Linked DNA regions of Cohaesibacter sp. ES.047. The protein of the gene in region 2 binds, or shares a complex with, the protein of the main gene of each other region. Links are inferred from orthologs where the notes say so. Each region holds a gene or a part of one and is shown on either strand. Other genes may lie near its edges.

Region 1 (2,892 bases), 350 kb from region 2 along the record:
GCACCAGAATGCCATGAACGCCCTCAAGCCGCGCGGTCGGATCATTGCCACCCTCGAACAGATCACTTTCGATCCAGTCGAGATTGACCTTGACCTTGTTGGCGATGCCGCCATGGGTCAGAGCCTCGATCAGCGACTTGTAGGCATCCAGCAACGAGGTATATTTCCCAACCACTGCGATCGTGACCTCCCCTTCGGGATTGCTCACGCGATCAAGAATGGTGTGCCAGCGTTCGAAATTGGGTTTGGGAGCCCCATCGATGCCAAACGCCGCCAAAACCTCGGTATCAAGCCCTTCGGCATGATAGGCCAGCGGCACTTCATAGATATTGCCCACATCAAGCGCCTGAATGACGGCCTCTGGCCGCACATTGCAAAACAGCGACAGCTTGCGCCGCTCCGCCTCGGGAATGGGCCGGTCGCAGCGCACCATCAGGATATTGGGCTGAATACCAATGGACCGCAGTTCCTTGACGGAGTGCTGTGTCGGCTTGGTCTTGAGCTCGCCTGCACTGGGAATATAGGGAACAAGAGTGAGGTGGATATAGATCGCTTGTCCGCGAGGCAATTCGTTTCCAAGCTGACGAATGGCCTCGAAGAAAGGCGTTGCCTCAATGTCACCGACGGTACCGCCGATTTCACACAAGACAAAGTCATAGTCGTCATTGCCATCAAGAATGAAGGCCTTGATCTCGTCCGTGACATGGGGAATCACCTGCACGGTCCCGCCCAGATAGTCGCCACGTCGTTCCTTGGTGATAATGTTCTGATAGATCTGACCGGTCGTTATATTGTCCTTCTTGTTCGAAGGACGTCCGGTAAATCGCTCATAATGCCCCAGATCCAAGTCCGTTTCCGCACCATCATCGGTTACGAAGCATTCCCCATGCTGGTAGGGAGACATCGTGCCGGGATCGACATTGAGATAGGGATCGAGTTTGCGCAGTCTAACTGAATAGCCGCGCGCCTGTAGAGCCGCCCCAAGAGCCGCAGACGCAAGCCCTTTGCCAAGCGAAGACACCACACCGCCAGTGATAAAAATATATCGCGCCATGGAATTTTAAATTACTTCCCTTTGCGCCGATTCGCCAAGCAAATCGATCTTAGCCAACAACAAAAGCTGTGAGCGCTGTGAAAACGGCACCCATTGCTCACGATTTCTGTTTCGCGCGCCTCCCGCTCGGTGCTGGATCAGGCCATCACCGAAACGCAAAAGTCCCTTCACTGCCATCTCTTGTCGGATTTATTTAAGCAGGAAGGAAATTGGGTCCGCTCGCCCCTCCAATCACCCCAGATCTTTCGGGGTGGGCCGAGCCACGACCGTACCATAACAAATCGGCCCTTGCACACATCGCAAGGGCCGGTTTGAAGTGTCTTAGTCAAAGCAGTCTTTATGCCTGCGGTTGCGGATCCTACTGAGAGGTCGGCACCTGCGGACCGGTCGGCTCGGTAGCCGGGGCCTCGGAAGGTGTCGGAGCACTCGGGCTCAACTGCTGCAGTTCATCAAGAATGCCGCCGCTGTTTTCATCCACACCGCTCGGCAGCGTCTGTGCCGGAACATTGTCAAGCACATCAGAAGGCTTGCTTTTCATGCCGGCCAGAATGGTCAGACCAAGGGATGTCATGAAGAAACCGGCGGCCAGAATTGCAGTCGTGCGGGTGAGCAGGTTCGCTGCACCACGGCCGGTCAAAAAACCGCCACCGCCGCCACCGCCGCCGCCGATACCGAGACCGCCGCCTTCAGAACGCTGCAGCAGTACGACGACCACCAGCGCGGCAACAATCAGCAGATGAATGACAATTACAACTGATTCCATTATCCAACCGTCTCACAAACGATGAATCGGGCCAGCACGTTCCTGCGGCCCGACGCAAAAGGTTCATATTCTGGCCCGTCTTTACAACAAGACCATGCGCAATTCCAGTGCCAACGGGCATTTTTCCGGGGCTATGGTCTCATTTGGTCATCACAGCCGCCTCAGACAACCCCGAAAGGTGGATATTCCACCGGTTCGAGGCCTGAATGCAGGGTGTGGAACGCTCAGGGCCAGACCTGGTCTGGGGTCAGGCTTATTTATAAGCCGCCATGATCCCAAGGAAGTCGGACGCCTTCAGGCTTGCACCGCCGACGAGCGCACCATCGACATTGTCGACGCCCATCAGTTCAACAGCGTTGCCCGGCTTGACAGACCCACCATAAAGAAGACGCATGTTCGCCCCTTCGTCACCAAAGGCCTTGACCAGTTCGGCGCGCATGAAGGCGTGCACTTCTGCCACATCATCTGCAGTTGGTGTCAGGCCCGTGCCAATCGCCCAGACCGGCTCGTAGGCAATCACGGTGTTGGCAGCAGTCGCACCTTCAGGAATAGAGCCTTCAAGCTGGGTGCCGACAACTTCCAGTGTTTCGCCGGATTTGCGTTCGGCTTCGGTTTCACCCACGCAGATGATCGCAACAAGACCCTGTGCCCAAATGGCTTTTGCCTTGTCAGCAACCGTGCCGTTGGTCTCGCCATGGTCGGCGCGACGCTCGGAGTGCCCGACGATGATCGCGCTGGCGCCAGCATCCTTGAACATTTCAGCAGACAGATCACCGGTGTGAGCGCCCGAAACATTCATGTGACAATCCTGAGCGCCAATGGCGACAGCAGTTCCGGCAGTTTTCTCGGCAAAGGGAACAACCAGTGTAGCGGGCGGGCAGATCATCGTCTCAACCTTGTCCGCAAGATCGAAGCCAGCGACCAGCGCTTCGAGTTCAGCGACAGAGGCCTTGAGGCCATTCATTTTCCAGTTACCGGCAACGAGAGGTTTGATGCTCATGAATCTGCTCCTTTAAAAGCGCAATCGATAAAAATTGGTCCAGCCCGACACACGGCGAAACAGACGAGACATTGC
Region 2 (3,006 bases):
CTTCAGGACTCGCCTGAAGTTCGTGGCATGATCGCAAAAGTCTCTCACCTTGTCCGCGTTGTGGACGAGGACTAGAGGCGGGAGAGTATTATGAAGCTCAACGAAATTCGCGATAACGACGGCGCTACGCATTCTCGCAAGCGCGTTGGTCGCGGCATCGGGTCCGGCATGGGTAAAACCGGCGGACGTGGTGTCAAAGGTCAGAAGTCCCGCTCTGGTGTTGCCATCAAGGGTTTTGAAGGTGGTCAGATGCCTCTGCATCGTCGCCTTCCGAAACGCGGCTTTAACAACATCTTTGCGAAAAACTTCAACACCGTCTCTGTTGGTCGCGTCCAGCAGGCGATTGACGCCGGTAAACTGGATGCATCTGCACCGGTTACCGTTGTCACCCTGAAAGAAGCAGGCGTCTTGCGCCGGGTTCTGGATGGTGTTCGCTTGCTTAGCGATGGCGAGCTGACCTCCAAAGTATCCTTCGAAATCGAAGGTGCTTCCAAGGCAGCGATTGCGACGGTCGAAAAAGCTGGCGGATCGGTCAAGATCCTGGGCAGCGAAGAAGAATAAAAAGAGGGCTCACATGAGCCCTCCTTTTTGCGTTTAGGGCGATGGCGGAGGAGACTTCTTCCGCCACGCTCTATACATTTGTTTGAGCGCACCTATATTTGTTTAACCGGTTTTCCCAGTTCAACACGCGCTATCAGCGGAGTAGATGATGGCTTCGGCAGCAGAACAACTCGCCGCCAATATAAATTTTGGCGCCTTTGCAAAGGCAGAAGAACTCAAGAAACGCATCTGGTTTACGCTGGGTGCTTTGTTGGTTTATCGCCTTGGTACCTATATTCCGCTTCCAGGGATCAATCCTGAAGCTCTTGCGCAGGCCTTTGACAGTCATCAGACTGGCATTCTTGGCATGTTCAACATGTTCTCCGGTGGTGCGGTGGGCCGTATGGCCATCTTTGCTCTGGGGATCATGCCTTACATTTCCGCCTCCATCATCATTCAGCTGATGACGACCGTGTCGCCACAGCTCGAACAGCTGAAGAAGGAAGGCGAGCGTGGCCGCAAGGTCATCAACCAATATACCCGCTACGGTACGGTTATTCTTGCCACCCTGCAGGCCTACGGCATTTCGGTCGGTCTTGAAGGCTCTGGCAACATTGTCACCGATCCGGGCATGTTCTTCCGGTTTTCCGCCGTTTTGACGCTGGTTGGCGGCACCATGTTCATGATGTGGCTTGGCGAGCAGATCACCGCACGTGGCATCGGGAACGGCATTTCGCTGATCATCTTCTCTGGTATTGTTGCCGGTCTTCCTTCGGCTGTTGCCAACACGCTCGAGCTTGGCCGTCAGGGCTCGCTGTCGACCGCTATCATTCTGGGCGTTCTTGCAACGGCTATCATCGTGATTGCCTTCATCGTCTTCATGGAGCGTGCACAGCGTCGTCTGATCATCCAGTATCCGAAGCGTCAGGTTGGCAACAAGATGTTCCAGGGGGATTCGTCCCATCTGCCGCTGAAGCTGAACACTGCCGGTGTCATTCCTCCGATCTTTGCGTCTTCGCTTCTGTTGCTGCCGGCAACCGTTGTGAACTTCGTATCGCGCAACGGGCAGGGGCCTGATTGGCTTAACACCGTCACCGCGCTTCTGGGGCATGGTCAACCTCTGTATATGATGCTTTATGCCGCCTTGATTGTTTTCTTCGTTTTCTTCTACACAGCTATTGTGTTCAATCCGCAGGAAACCGCGGATAATCTGAAGAAGCATGGCGGCTTCGTTCCGGGTATCAGACCCGGCCAGAGGACGGCTGAATATATCGACCGGATCCTGACCCGTATTTCTGTGCTGGGTGCGATTTATCTGGTTCTCGTCTGTCTCTTGCCGGAATTCCTGATTTCCGCGACTGGCGTGCCATTTTATTTCGGAGGAACGTCTCTGCTGATTGTGGTCAGCGTGACAATGGACACCGTATCGCAGATTCAGGGACATTTGCTGGCTCATCAGTATGAAGGGCTGGTCAAGAAATCGAAGTTAAGAGGTAAGCGTCGATGAGACTTATTTTGCTCGGACCTCCGGGCGCAGGGAAGGGAACTCAGGCTGAGCGTCTCGTAAATGAGTATGGCATCAAGCAATTGTCGACTGGCGAAATGCTCCGTGCCGCTGTTGCAGCTAAAACCCCCGTTGGGTTGAAGGTTGCTTCCATTCTGGAAAAGGGCGAACTCGTTTCTGACGAAATCGTCTGTGCGATCATCTCTGATCGTGTTGACGAACCGGATTGTGAGAACGGCTTCATTCTGGACGGGTTCCCTCGGACCATCGCGCAGGCCGAAGCACTCGACAAGCTGCTCGAGGAAAAGAAACTGACCCTTGATGGCGTTGTCGAGATCAGGGTTGACGAAGGCATCCTTCTTGGTCGCATCGAAAGACGCGCGTCTGAAAGCGTTGACGGACCACGTGCGGATGACAATGCCGAGGCATTGAAGAAACGTCTTGCTGTCTATTCTGCGCAGACCGCTCCGCTGGTCGACTATTATGCGAAAACCGGTCTGCTCAAGACCGTTGATGGCATGCAGGATATCGATGGCGTGTTTGCTTCCATCAAGCAAGCTTTGGAAGACTGAGAATCGCTTCTCCTGCTTTAGGCGTTTGGGCGCTGATGTTGGAGTGGTTCAGTCAAAGGTTTTGGAGCCGTTTTTCGCCCTGTGCGGCAGAAATGGCTCCAATGTGTCGCAAGTTTGCGATAAAAGGTTGACTCAACCTGCATGAGTCCGGTAGTAACCGGCGCTAATCATGCAAGTTGTGTGGCCGGTGTTCGGAAGCCATGTCTTTCGGGCACTCTTTTTTGCGTTCTGACAATGCTTTGTTCAGAACCAATAAACAAAAAAACCGTCTCCTACCATTAAGTGGTCAAAATCACTAAGGATGGGGAGGAGGCAAAACCCATTTGCAGCCAGACTTGGTGTCTCGCTGTTAAAAGGAGATAAGTTGTGGCCCGTATTGCTGGCGTCAAC
Region 3 (3,413 bases), 1.9 Mb from region 2 along the record:
AGGCGGTAGAATTGCTCATTTTCCCAAAGCGTGTCATCGGCATCGAAGGCGATCACTTTGATCATGGTGCTTGGTATCCCGTTTGCCAAGGTGCTGAAATGTGTCCAGCGCTTTCCTGTCCATGCCTCAAGTCTATACTGCCCATGCGAGGATAAGGAGATCGACAATAGGCTTGTCCCTGTGGAGTGAGCCGACGCTTTATTGGCGATTTATGTCTGTCTGTCCAAGGCATCTGGCAGGTCCGCGCGTAAGAAGCCGTGACGGGATAAAGTCGGTCGGTCCTGCTCCAATCGATGCAAAAAAGCCCCGGTCGGGCTGTGCCGACCGAGGCTGCAATCTGGATCAAGGACTAAGCTTAGCTCAGTTTGCCGTGGCAATGTTTGTATTTCTTGCCAGAGCCGCAAGGGCAGGGGGCGTTGCGCGGCACTTTGCCAAAGGCGCCGTCCTGTCCGTCTGCAGCATCGCCCGATGCGACATTCTCGCCTGTGTCCGGGTCAATGCGCTGCTCGTGCATTTCAGGCATTTCGGGGCGCTCGAACGGGTTCGGTTCTTCCTGACGCAATTGCACATGGGCAAGCTGCTGGGTGACCATCCGTCTGAGATTGACAAGCAGGGCCTGGAAAAGCTCAAAACTCTCGGTCTTGTATTCCTGCAGCGGATCACGCTGCCCGTAGCCACGATAGCCGATGACGTTGCGCAGGTGATCAAGCGCCACCAGATGCTCTCGCCACAGATGATCGAGGATCTGCAACAGAATCGATTTTTCCACCTGACGCATCAGGTCAGGGGTGAAATTGGCGGTCTTGGCGGCGGATGCCTCGTCAGCAGCCTTTTTCAACCGGTCGAGGATTTCCTCGTCGGCGATGCCTTCCTCTGCGGCCCAGTCCTTGACCGGCACGTCGAGATTGAGAATTTCCTGCACTTCGTCATGCAGACCTTCAACGTCCCACTGCTCGGCATAGGCCTTGGGCGGGATGTGCTTGGCGACGATGTCCTCGATGACCTCGTGACGCATGTCCAAAACGGTTTCAACAACGCTGGCATCCTTCATCAGATCGATGCGCTGGTCGAAAATGACCTTTCGCTGATCGTTCATGACGTCATCAAATTTCAGCAGGTTCTTACGAATGTCGAAGTTGCGTGCCTCAACCTTTTTCTGTGCTTTTTCTAGAGCCTTGTTGATCCACGGATGGATAATGGCTTCGCCTTCCTTCAGGCCGAGCTTGGTCAGCATGCCGTCCATGCGCTCGGAGCCGAAGATGCGCATCAGGTCATCTTCGAGCGAGAGGAAGAATTTGGAGCGTCCCGGGTCACCCTGACGACCGGAACGACCGCGCAACTGGTTGTCGATGCGACGGCTTTCGTGGCGCTCGGTGCCAATCACGAACAGACCGCCCGCCTTGATGGCAACTTGCTTCTTGGCTTCGATGTCGGCCTTGATTTCATCGATCATCTTGGTGCGGGCCTCGCCTTCCAGCTCCGCGGGCACTTCCTGAGAAATGCGCATGTCGAGGTTGCCGCCAAGCTGGATATCGGTGCCGCGACCGGCCATGTTCGTGGCAATGGTGACAGCTCCGGGCGCACCTGCCTGCGCAATGATAACGGCTTCCTGTTCGTGGAAGCGGGCGTTCAGGACCTGATGCTCGACCTTTGCCTTCTTGAGCTTGGCGCTCAGCTCCTCTGAGCGTTCGATGGAGGTTGTGCCAACCAGCATGGGCTGGCCACTCTCGGAACATTCCTTGATCAGGGTGACAAGGGCGTCATCCTTTTCTCGGGTGGTGCGATAGACTTCGTCATCATCATCGACGCGCTGGACCGGCAGGTTGGTCGGAACGTCGAGCACTTCGAGATTGTAGATGTCTGCCAGTTCTTCCGCTTCGGTCAGCGCCGTACCGGTCATGCCCGAAAGCTTGTTGTAGAGACGGAAGTAGTTCTGGAAGGTGACGGAGGCAAGGGTCTGGTTTTCCGGCTGGATCGACACGCGCTCCTTGGCCTCGAGCGCCTGATGCAAACCTTCGGAATAGCGACGCCCTTCCATCATGCGGCCAGTGAACTCATCGATGATCACGACCTGATCGTTCTTGACGATGTAATCCTTGTCGCGGGCAAAAAGCTTGTGGGCGCGCAGGGCCTGATTGAGATGATGAACGATGGTCACATTCTCGATGTCGTAAAGCGTTTCGCCCTGCAACATGCCTGCTTCCTTGAGAATCTGCTCAATGAACTCGGTGCCGTCTTCGGTAAAGGTTGAGGACTTGGCTTTTTCGTCGATCTCGTAATGCTCTGCCGACAGGCTCGGGATGAAGGCATCAATCTTGGTGTAGAGTTCGGACTTGTCATCCAGCGGACCGGAAATGATCAGCGGGGTCCGCGCTTCATCGACGAGAATCGAGTCGACCTCATCGACAATCGCGAAATTGTGTCCGCGCTGAACCATATGGTCGAGCTCGTATTTCATGTTGTCGCGCAGATAGTCAAAGCCGAATTCGTTGTTGGTCCCGTAGGTGATGTCTGCGTCATAAGCGGCCTTGCGGTCACCATCTTCGATGCCGTGAATGATGACACCGGTGGTCATGCCAAGGAATTTGTAGACCTGCCCCATCCATTCGGCATCGCGTTTGGCCAGATAGTCGTTGACCGTGACCACATGCACGCCCTTGCCTTCAAGGGCATTGAGATAGGCAGCCAGCGTCGCCACGAGGGTTTTACCCTCACCGGTACGCATTTCCGCGATGGCGCCATCATTGAGCACCATGCCGCCGATCAACTGCACATCGTAATGGCGCTGTCCAAGAGACCGCTTTGCAGCTTCGCGCACTGTAGCAAAGGCCGGGACCAGAAGATCCTGAAGTTTTGTTCCGTCTGCCAACTGCTGGCGAAACTCGGCGGTCTTGTTGCGCAAGTCTTCATCGGAGAGCTTGGAAACCTCATCCTCCAGTGCATTGATCGCTGCGACTGTCGGGTGATATCCCTTGATACGGCGATCATTTGCCGTACCGAAAACTTTGCGAGCGATGGCTCCAAGACCGACCATTGACCGGATCCTTCCTCTTTACTGCCGCCACAAGAAAATTGTGACCGTCATATTTGTAACGCAATTGCGGCAAGACTAGCTGAACAGGTTGTGCCAGTCCCGAAATGAATGGTGGCTGTCAACAGGCCATGTGCCCATTTGGTAACAAACAACTCGGCAGAGAGATAAGATTGGGTCAATGCCTTGTCAACGCCAAGTATCGCAGGTAGGTCACCTGTGAGGGCAGTTTTTATGCGATTTTCGTTCCGAAGTGAACAAACATAGGAAAGATACAGATGGTTCGAACCATTATTACCCGGTCTGCTATGGCCGCCATGACGTCTCTTCTGGTGCTCGGTGCAGCCGGTGCGGTTCACGCCCAGGACACCAAGAAAGAGAC

The links.
Region 1: secY (region 2) and secG share a complex: the UniProt entries of both Escherichia coli proteins name them as parts of the sec protein translocase complex. The link is inferred for Cohaesibacter sp. ES.047 from one-to-one orthologs.
Region 3: the proteins of secY (region 2) and secA are in contact, whole or in part, in a crystal structure (PDB 3DIN), measured with the Thermotoga maritima proteins. The link is inferred for Cohaesibacter sp. ES.047 from one-to-one orthologs. Residues at the interface, in WP_004081795.1 of Thermotoga maritima: Glu108, Gly109, Glu110, Glu111, Ala236, Glu237, Arg238, Arg239, Ile240, Thr241, Ile242, Gln243, Tyr244, Ala245, Arg246, Arg247, Val248, Thr249, Gly250, Arg251, Arg252, Val253, Tyr254, Gly256, Ala257, Ser258, Thr259, Tyr260, Leu261, Pro262; in WP_004082002.1 of Thermotoga maritima: Glu261, Ala262, Arg263, Lys300, Ala301, Arg302, Thr303, Ile304, Ile305, Leu323, Tyr324, Asp325, Pro326, Val329, Ser330, Tyr333, Ile336, Lys340, Phe345, Val349, Glu363, Phe364, Tyr374, Ser375, Gly376, Gly377, Glu393, Ile395, Thr482, Ser483.

The regions. Positions count from the first base shown.
Region 1 is NZ_LT907844.1:4,321,146-4,324,037, forward strand. The notes cover bases 116-2,852. They hold secG (preprotein translocase subunit SecG), read right to left. Parts: upstream 1,818-2,852; coding sequence 1,413-1,817; downstream 116-1,412. Other genes in these bases: CPH65_RS19810 (CTP synthase), read right to left, coding at 116-1,054; tpiA (triose-phosphate isomerase), read right to left, coding at 2,071-2,817. In the rest of the region: more of CPH65_RS19810, read right to left, coding at 1-115. UniProt on the Escherichia coli protein: Subunit of the protein translocation channel SecYEG. Overexpression of some hybrid proteins has been thought to jam the protein secretion apparatus resulting in cell death; while this may be true it also results in FtsH-mediated degradation of SecY.
Region 2 is NZ_LT907844.1:4,671,924-4,674,929, reverse strand. Bases 28-2,878 are described here. They hold secY (preprotein translocase subunit SecY), read left to right. Parts: upstream 28-709; coding sequence 710-2,047; downstream 2,048-2,878. Other genes in these bases: CPH65_RS21475 (adenylate kinase), read left to right, coding at 2,044-2,616; rplO (50S ribosomal protein L15), read left to right, coding at 91-561; rpmD (50S ribosomal protein L30), read left to right, coding at 28-75. Outside these bases: more of rpmD, read left to right, coding at 1-27; rpsM (30S ribosomal protein S13), read left to right, coding at 2,983-3,006. UniProt on the Escherichia coli protein: The central subunit of the protein translocation channel SecYEG. Consists of two halves formed by TMs 1-5 and 6-10.
Region 3 is NZ_LT907844.1:2,821,447-2,824,859, forward strand. The notes cover bases 156-3,413. They hold secA (preprotein translocase subunit SecA), read right to left. Parts: upstream 3,035-3,413; coding sequence 356-3,034; downstream 156-355. Other genes in these bases: CPH65_RS12910 (peptidylprolyl isomerase), read left to right, coding at 3,310-3,413. Outside these bases: CPH65_RS12900 (HAD family hydrolase), read right to left, coding at 1-65. UniProt on the Escherichia coli protein: Required for protein export, interacts with the SecYEG preprotein conducting channel.